DNA from 2 places in the Rouxiella chamberiensis genome. Region 1 is predicted to be linked to the other one. Evidence: riboswitches for the same ligand, from Rfam matches in the RefSeq annotation. Region 1 holds a riboswitch; the other holds the start of a gene.

Evidence for each region. A riboswitch is a leader RNA that binds a small molecule or an ion and turns the genes downstream of it on or off. The one in region 1 is predicted to bind thiamine pyrophosphate.
Region 2: it holds a riboswitch for thiamine pyrophosphate, as region 1 does, so the genes downstream of both, thiC (phosphomethylpyrimidine synthase ThiC) here and thiB (thiamine ABC transporter substrate binding subunit) in region 1, are expected to answer to the same signal.

The regions. Positions count from the first base shown of each region.
Region 1 covers NZ_CP114058.1:3,124,100-3,128,155, forward strand. Annotated here, with positions in the region: gene O1V66_RS14485 (MFS transporter) at 1-232, opposite strand, end outside; gene sgrR (HTH-type transcriptional regulator SgrR) at 554-2,215, shown strand; TPP riboswitch at 2,255-2,376, shown strand; partial or broken gene thiB (thiamine ABC transporter substrate binding subunit) at 2,433-3,392, shown strand; gene thiP (thiamine/thiamine pyrophosphate ABC transporter permease ThiP) at 3,387-4,056, shown strand, end outside.
Region 2 covers NZ_CP114058.1:3,414,054-3,418,109, forward strand. Annotated here, with positions in the region: gene nudC (NAD(+) diphosphatase) at 1-574, opposite strand, end outside; gene O1V66_RS15825 (Rsd/AlgQ family anti-sigma factor) at 679-1,197, shown strand; TPP riboswitch at 1,285-1,412, shown strand; gene thiC (phosphomethylpyrimidine synthase ThiC) at 1,619-3,502, shown strand; gene thiE (thiamine phosphate synthase) at 3,499-4,056, shown strand, end outside.

The DNA of each region.
Region 1 (4,056 bases):
TGCGGCGATCGCCTTTCTTGTCGGAATAGTTGGCGAGCAGGAAACTTATCGCAATACCGGCCAGCGCATTGACGGTATAAAACAGCCCGACCCACAGCGGCCTGACCTTGACCTCATGGGACAAAAACAGGCTCAGCGTCGGTGCCTGAAGTGCACCGGCAATACCCGTCAAAAACGACACCAGCAAGAAAGTGGCAAAAATAAAGGATAAACGGCGTGAAGAAGCAGACATAAACCATCCCTGATAACAGCGAAGCAATGTGGTGCGGCAAGCGCGAAGTGCGTAGCGTACCTGCTCAAAGCCCAAGATAGCAAAGACAAAAAAACCAGTGAGTTGCCTCACTGGCTGGCGACATTTCACCATTACTCAGAAAATCGTTACGCCGATGTCGCCCTGACTTTGCAGGTAAGGACAGCGTCGCGGTAGAACCGTGACGGCCAAAGCCCTGGAGAAACTCCCTCACCGATTGGCAGAACCGCTTGATGTCGGAAATTATGCGCATAATATGAGGAAAGATAAATTGATGGCTTTACGCTTCGGAGTTCCTCTTTTATGACCTCACCGCGTCTACAGCACCAGTTCTTACGTCTCTGGCAATATTGCCGGGGCGAGCCTACCGAAACCACGCTACAGGCGCTGTCGGAAGTGCTGACCTGCTCGCGCAGACATGTGCGATCGCTGCTCGCCAGCATGCAGCGTGAAGGTTGGCTGAAATGGGAAGCCGAAGTCGGCAGAGGCAAACGTTCGCGACTGACCTTCCTGCTGACCGGTCTGGCCATCCAGCGCCTACGTGCCGAAGAGCTTATCGAGCAGGATCGGGTGGATCAACTGGTGCAACTGGTCGGCGATAAAACCGTGGTGCGCCAGATGCTGCTGTCCCAGCTGGGCCGCCGCTTTCGTCAGGGCAAACACCTGCTTCGTGTGCTCTATTATCGCTCGCTGTTCAATCTGCTGCCGGGCACCCCGCTTCGCCGTTCCGAGACGCATCTCGCCAAACAGATTTTTAGCGGGCTAGTCGGCATAAAAGAGGAAAATGGGGAACTGCGTGGCGATTTGGCGCACCATTGGCAGGTCATTACACCGCTGCACTGGCGTTTTTATCTGCGTCCCGCTATTCATTTCCATCATGGTCGGGAATTGGAAATGGCCGACGTGATAGGCACCTTTGTGCGATTGAAAGCGCATCCGCTGTTTGCGCACGTCGCGTCGGTGAATACGCCGACCGCCAACGTGATCGACATTCATCTGCATACGCCGGACAACTGGCTGCCGTGGCTGCTCGGCAGCGTTCATGCGCTTGTTCTGCCGCAGGAGTGGCAAACGCTGCCCGATTTCGCCCGCCATCCCGTCGGCACCGGCCCCTATGCCGTAGTGCATAATCAGCCAACGCAGTTAAAAATCCGCGCCTTCGATGACTATTTTGGATACCGCGCCCTGATTGACGAGGTGAATATCTGGGTGCTGCCAGAACTGACCGAAGATCTGGTGCACTCGGGCGTGCAGCTTCAAGCCGACGATACCGACAACGACGAGCTGGAAAGTCGGCTTGAAGAGGGCTGCTATTTCGTGCTGTTTGACCAGCGTTCGGCGGTGGGCAACAATGCGGAGCTTCGCGAGTGGCTGTGTGAAATCTTCAATCCTATCGCCCTGCTCAACGCCTCTGCGCCCGCCTACCAGCGTTACTGGTCTCCCGCCTATGGCCTGCTGCCGCGCTGGCACCATCGCCGTCCGCAGGTACAGAAACCTAAACCTGTTCCTCTTCATGAAATTACCATCACGTTTTACAGCGATCACTCTGAGTATCAGGACATCTGTCAGGCCATGACCCCGCTGCTTGCCGAACACGGTGTTAAACTGAATGTACAGATCGTGGATTATGCCCGCTGGCATAAAGGCGAGGCGACCAGCGATATCTGGCTCGGCAGCGCCAACTTCACCCTGCCGGTCGAGTTTTCCCTGTTTGCCACGCTGTATGAGCTGCCGCTGATGCAATATTGTCTGGGCGACAAGCTTCACAACGCGGCAGCCTTGTGGCGCAGCGGGGCGTTACCGCTGGCGGAATGGACGCAAAAGCTGGTCAACGGCGGTTATATACACCCTCTTTTCCATCATTGGCTGTTACTGCAAGGTCAGCGAAGCATGCGCGGAGTCAGAATGAACACCCTTGGCTGGTTTGACTTTAAATCTGCCTGGTTTGCGCCTCCGGATGCATAAACCTGCTTTCAACGCTGCGACTTAATCTCTACAATAATGGCGTTCTCAACGGGGTGCTGACTGACTCGACGTGCCAAGGCATAGGGGTTGGAAGGCTGAGAAAAAACCCGTCGAACCTGATCCGGTTAATACCGGCGAAGGGATTTGAGAGAGTACCTTGCTGACTCAAACTCCTTTGCCACGCCTATCCTTTTCAAGGTAAAAGTTGGAGTGCAAAGTGTTTAAAAAATTACTGCCCTGCCTGTTGATTGTCTCGGCGCCCGCATTGGCCGCCAAGCCGGTTCTGACCGTGTATACCTATGACTCCTTCTCTGCCGACTGGGGCCCGGGCCCTGCCATCAAAAAAGCCTTTGAAGCCGACTGCGGCTGCGAGCTGAAATATGTGCCGCTGGAAGACGGCGTCTCGCTGCTTAACCGCCTGCGCATGGAAGGAAAAAACAGCCCGGCCGATGTGGTGGTCGGACTGGACAACAACCTGCTGCAAGCCGCCGAACAGACCGGGCTTTTCGCCAAACCTGCCGTCAATAAGACGACGCTCGCCATTCCGGGCGGCTGGACTGACACCACCTTTGTGCCCTATGACTACGGCTACTTTGCTTTCGTCTATAACAAGGACAAGCTGAAGACTCCGCCGAAGAGCCTTCAGGAGTTGGTGGATAGCCCACAGCCGTGGAAAATTATCTATGAAGATCCCCGTACCAGCACGCCGGGTCTGGGATTGCTGCTGTGGATGCAGAAAGTCTATGGCGACAAGGCCCCCGAAGCCTGGCAGAAGCTGGCGAAGAAAACCGTTACCGTTACAAAAGGCTGGAGCGAAGCCTATGGTCTCTTCCTGAAAGGAGAAAGCGATCTGGTGCTGAGTTACACCACGTCACCGGCCTACCACATCATTGAAGAGAAGAAAGACAACTACGCAGCGGCGAATTTCTCCGAAGGTCACTATATGCAGGTGGAAGTGGCAGGCCAACTCGCGGCCAGCAAACAGCCTGAACTGGCGGCCAAATTCATGAAATTTGTTACTACCTCCGGCTTCCAGAACGCGATTCCGGCCGGCAACTGGATGTATCCAGTGGTGAACACCGCATTACCGGCAGGCTATGACAAACTCACGGTGCCGAAAATCTCTCTACAATACAGCGCCAAAACGGTCGCCGAGAACCGCACGAAATGGATTCAGGCATGGCAGAAACGCCGTCAGCCATTAATCCCCGCCTGGCTTTGGCCGGGCGTCGTTGCTGCAACGCTCATCCTGCTGGTCGCCTTTCTGGCGCTGGGCTCGCTGCTGCGTCACGCGCCCACGCTGTCGCCCGGCGCGGTCTGGCAGGACAGCTACTTATGGCACGTGATCCGTTTTACTTTCTGGCAGGCGCTGCTTTCGGCGCTGTGTTCCGTGCTGCCTGCCATTTTTCTCGCCCGCAGCCTGTATCGACGGCGTTTTCCGGGCCGCGAGTGGCTGCTCAGACTCTGCGCCATGACGCTGGTCTTGCCCGTATTAGTCGCCGTGTTCGGCATCCTTGGCGTCTATGGCCGCGAGGGCTGGATGTCGCAGATCTGCGCCGCGCTCGGCCTGCATTATCAGTTTTCACCCTATGGCCTACAGGGCATTCTGCTCGCCCACGTATTTTTCAATTTGCCGCTGGCAACACGACTCTTACTGCAATCTCTTGAAAATATTGCCATCGAGCAACGCCAACTCGCTGCGCAACTTGGCATGAACGGCAGGCAACTGTTCCGCTTTGTTGAATGGCCCGCTTTGAGAAGGCAGATTCTGCCTGCCGGCGCGCTGATTTTCATGCTGTGCTTCGCGAGTTTCGCCACCGTGCTTTCACTCGGAGGTGGGC
Region 2 (4,056 bases), 290 kb from region 1:
GGGAGCTGACGTAGCGGACGTTTTTAACCTTGATATTGCTCTCTTCCATCACTTCGCGGGCGACGGTCTCTTCCAGCGTTTCACCCACTTCGGCAAAACCGGCCAGCACGGTGTGAACACCTCCGCGATGACGGACGTGCTGCGCGAGCAGAATTTCGTCGCCGCGCCGAATGGCGACGATGATGCACGGGGCAATTTGCGGGTAATACCGTTCTTTACAATGTCCGCAAAGTGCGGCCCATTCGGTTTTGCTGACGTGCATTTCATGCCCGCAATACCCGCAGAACTTATGTGACCGATAGAACTCGGAAAGTTGCACGCCACGGCCGACCAATTGGAATAATTCGCGATCCTGATCCAGTAATTGTCGCGCAGAAAGCATATGATCCTTCATGCTTTTGCGGATCATCCAGACAGGTTCACCCTGCCACTCGCCAATCTGTCGGCCAATGTTGCCCGCGAGCGAAAATGCGCTGGCGGATCCGTTCGGCAAAGATCCTTCCGGTAACCACAATTTGCCTTCATAGCTGACTATCCACCAGCCGCTGTGTTGATCTGTTATCTGGATTTCCATGTTGTTGTTGCCTAACCTCGACTACACTGACAGTCTGGAAGAAAAAGTTACTTTAGTAAGCTTTAACCTTTGATGAATTTAAAAACATACTCACGGAGTCAACCATGTTAACTCGTCTCGAAAGGCTGACCCAACGCGTTGGCGGCAGTAATGAGCTAGTCGATCAATGGCTACACGCACGTAAAGAACTTCTGGTTTCCTACCTTACGCTTGTTGGGCTGAAACCAAATAAAGAAACTCATATCCCGCTTAACGAAAAGGCCCTGGACAGTTTTTGTCACCATCTGGTTGATTACCTTTCTGCCGGTCACTTCCACCTCTATCACAGGATAGTTGAAGAAGTCGATGGCACCCAAGCCGTGATTGCCCAGCAGGCCGCCGCAAGAATTTTCCCTGCGCTGGAAGCCAATACGGAAACCATCATGGCATTCCACGACAGCTATACCGAAACCGAATTCAAAGACGAAGACATCTTTGCCTTCAACTACGCCCTGTCTGATATCGGCGAAGCGCTCGATGCCCGTTTCGAGCTTGAAGATCAACTCATTATGGTGGCGATGGCCTCTAAATTCGAATCCTTGCCGCCTGTTGCAAACGACGAAGCCATAGTACGACCTGCTTAACAGTTTTGCCGAAAAACCCTGCAAAGGGTTGTGTTTTAGAATCAGCCTCGTATATTGAGGTTTCTTAAACGGCCTGCACATGCAGGCCCATTCTTGTCGGAGTGCCTAGCGTAAACCCTGATTTATCGGGAATTTACCAGGCTGAGACCGTTAATTCGGGATCCGCGGAACCTGATCGGGTTAGTACCCGCGAAGGGAACAAGAGTAATTAATTGCGTTTGGCTTTTCTCGCCGCTTTCTCTTTATACGAAGCGCGACAAGATTCAGATACACGCTTACTCCCGCCGTAAACCTCCTGACAAGCAATTTTCCCTTTCGCTAATCACGAGGAATTTGCTATGTCGAACACCCCTGAACAGCCGACCCCGTCGGTAAAAAAACCAGCAACCGCCGTCAGCAACGCGCCGAAGCGCAGGCTTTTATCGACAGCCTGCAAGGTGTCGCCTTCCCGAACTCCAAACGTATTTATCTTCAGGGCAGCCGCGCCGATATTCAGGTGCCGATGCGCGAGATCCAGCTCAGCCCGACCATGATCGGCGGCAGCAAGGAGGATCCCAAATTTGAAGACAATGAAGCGATCCCGGTTTATGACACCGCAGGCCCCTACGGCGATCCTGATTCAAAAATCGATGTGCATCGCGGTCTCGACAAGGTACGCGCCAGCTGGATAGCCGCCCGTCAGGATACGGAAGAACTGCCGCAGGTCAGCTCCGGTTTTACCCAGCAGCGCATGGCCGATGAAGGTCTAGACCATCTGCGGTTCGAACATCTGCCAAGACCGCGCAAGGCCAAGGCCGGGAAATGCGTGACCCAGCTGCACTACGCGCGTCAGGGTATTGTGACGCCAGAGATGGAATATATTGCGCTGCGCGAAAACATGGGCCGCGAGCGTATCCGTGGCGAAGTGCTGCTACAGCAACATCCGGGCGAAAGCTTTGGTGCCAACCTGCCGCAAAATATCACCCCCGAATTTGTTCGTGACGAAGTGGCCGCCGGCCGGGCGATTATTCCTGCCAATATCAATCACCCCGAATCCGAGCCGATGATCATTGGCCGCAACTTTCTGGTGAAGATCAATGCCAATATCGGGAACTCCGCCGTGACCTCGTCCATCGAGGAGGAAGTGGAAAAACTGGTGTGGTCAACGCGCTGGGGCGCAGATACCGTAATGGATCTGTCAACGGGTCGCTATATTCACGAAACCCGTGAATGGATTATGCGCAACAGTCCGGTGCCTATCGGCACGGTGCCGATTTATCAGGCGCTGGAAAAAGTGAACGGCGTGGCGGAAGACCTGAACTGGGAGATGTTCCGCGATACGCTGCTGGAGCAGGCCGAGCAAGGCGTCGACTATTTCACCATTCACGCGGGCGTTTTACTGCGCTATGTGCCAATGACCGCCAAACGATTAACCGGCATCGTGTCGCGCGGCGGCTCAATCATGGCGAAATGGTGTTTGTCGCACCACAAAGAGAGTTTCCTGTATCTGCATTTTCGTGAAATCTGTGAAATCTGCGCCGCCTACGATGTTTCGCTGTCGCTGGGCGACGGCTTGCGTCCCGGCTCCATTCAGGATGCCAATGACGAAGCGCAGTTTGCCGAGCTGAAAACGCTGGGCGAGTTGACCAAAATCGCCTGGGAATATGACGTGCAGGTGATGATTGAAGGGCCGGGCCATGTGCCGATGCAGATGATCCGCCGCAACATGACCGAAGAGCTGGACAAGTGCCACGAAGCGCCGTTCTATACCCTCGGGCCGCTCACCACGGATATCGCCCCCGGTTACGATCACTTCACCTCCGGCATTGGTGCGGCGATGATAGGCTGGTTCGGCTGCGCGATGCTTTGCTATGTCACGCCGAAAGAGCACCTCGGCCTGCCGAACAAGGAAGATGTCAAACAGGGTTTGATCACCTACAAGATAGCGGCGCACGCGGCGGATCTGGCGAAAGGCCATCCGGGCGCGCAGATCCGCGATAACGCCATGTCGAAGGCGCGCTTCGAATTCCGCTGGGAAGATCAGTTCAATCTGGCGCTGGATCCGGGCACCGCCCGCGCCTACCACGATGAAACCCTGCCGCAGGAGTCGGGCAAGGTCGCGCATTTCTGTTCAATGTGCGGGCCGAAATTCTGTTCGATGAAAATTACCCAGGAAGTGCGCGATTACGCCGCTGCGCTTGAAGCCAAGGCAATTCCTATCGACGTGGTCGAAACGGGCATGCTGGAAATGTCGAAAACCTTCCGCGCGCGGGGCAGTGAACTTTACCATCCCGCGGACAACGTCGAAGCCGAGGTGGGTAAATGAAGATCCCCGCCTCCGCATTCCCGAAAGTTCCCTACTATCTTGGCCTTTATCCGGTCGTCGACAGCCTTGAATGGGTGCGTCGTCTGCTGCAAGTCGGCGTGAAAACGCTGCAACTGCGAATCAAGGATTTGCCCGACGCCGAGGTTGAACCCGCCATTATCGAGGCTATCAGACTGGGCCGCGAGGCCGACGCACGGCTGTTTATCAACGATTACTGGCGACTGGCGGTAAAACATCGTGCTTACGGTATTCATCTGGGTCAGGAAGATCTCGATGACACCGATCTGCTGGCGATTCATGACGCCGGGCTGCGTCTCGGCGTGTCGACCCACGATGAATCGGAACTCGCGCGGGCGGTCAGCGTGCGCCCTTCCTATATTGCCCTCGGACACGTATTCCCGACGCAAACCAAGCAGATGCCGTCTTCACCGCAGGGCCTGCAGGAGTTGGCACACCATGTCCACCAGCTTGGCGGCCGTTTCCCAACGGTGGCGATTGGGGGCATCAGTCTGGATCGCGTTCAGTCGGTCATGGACTGCGGCGTCGGCAGCGTC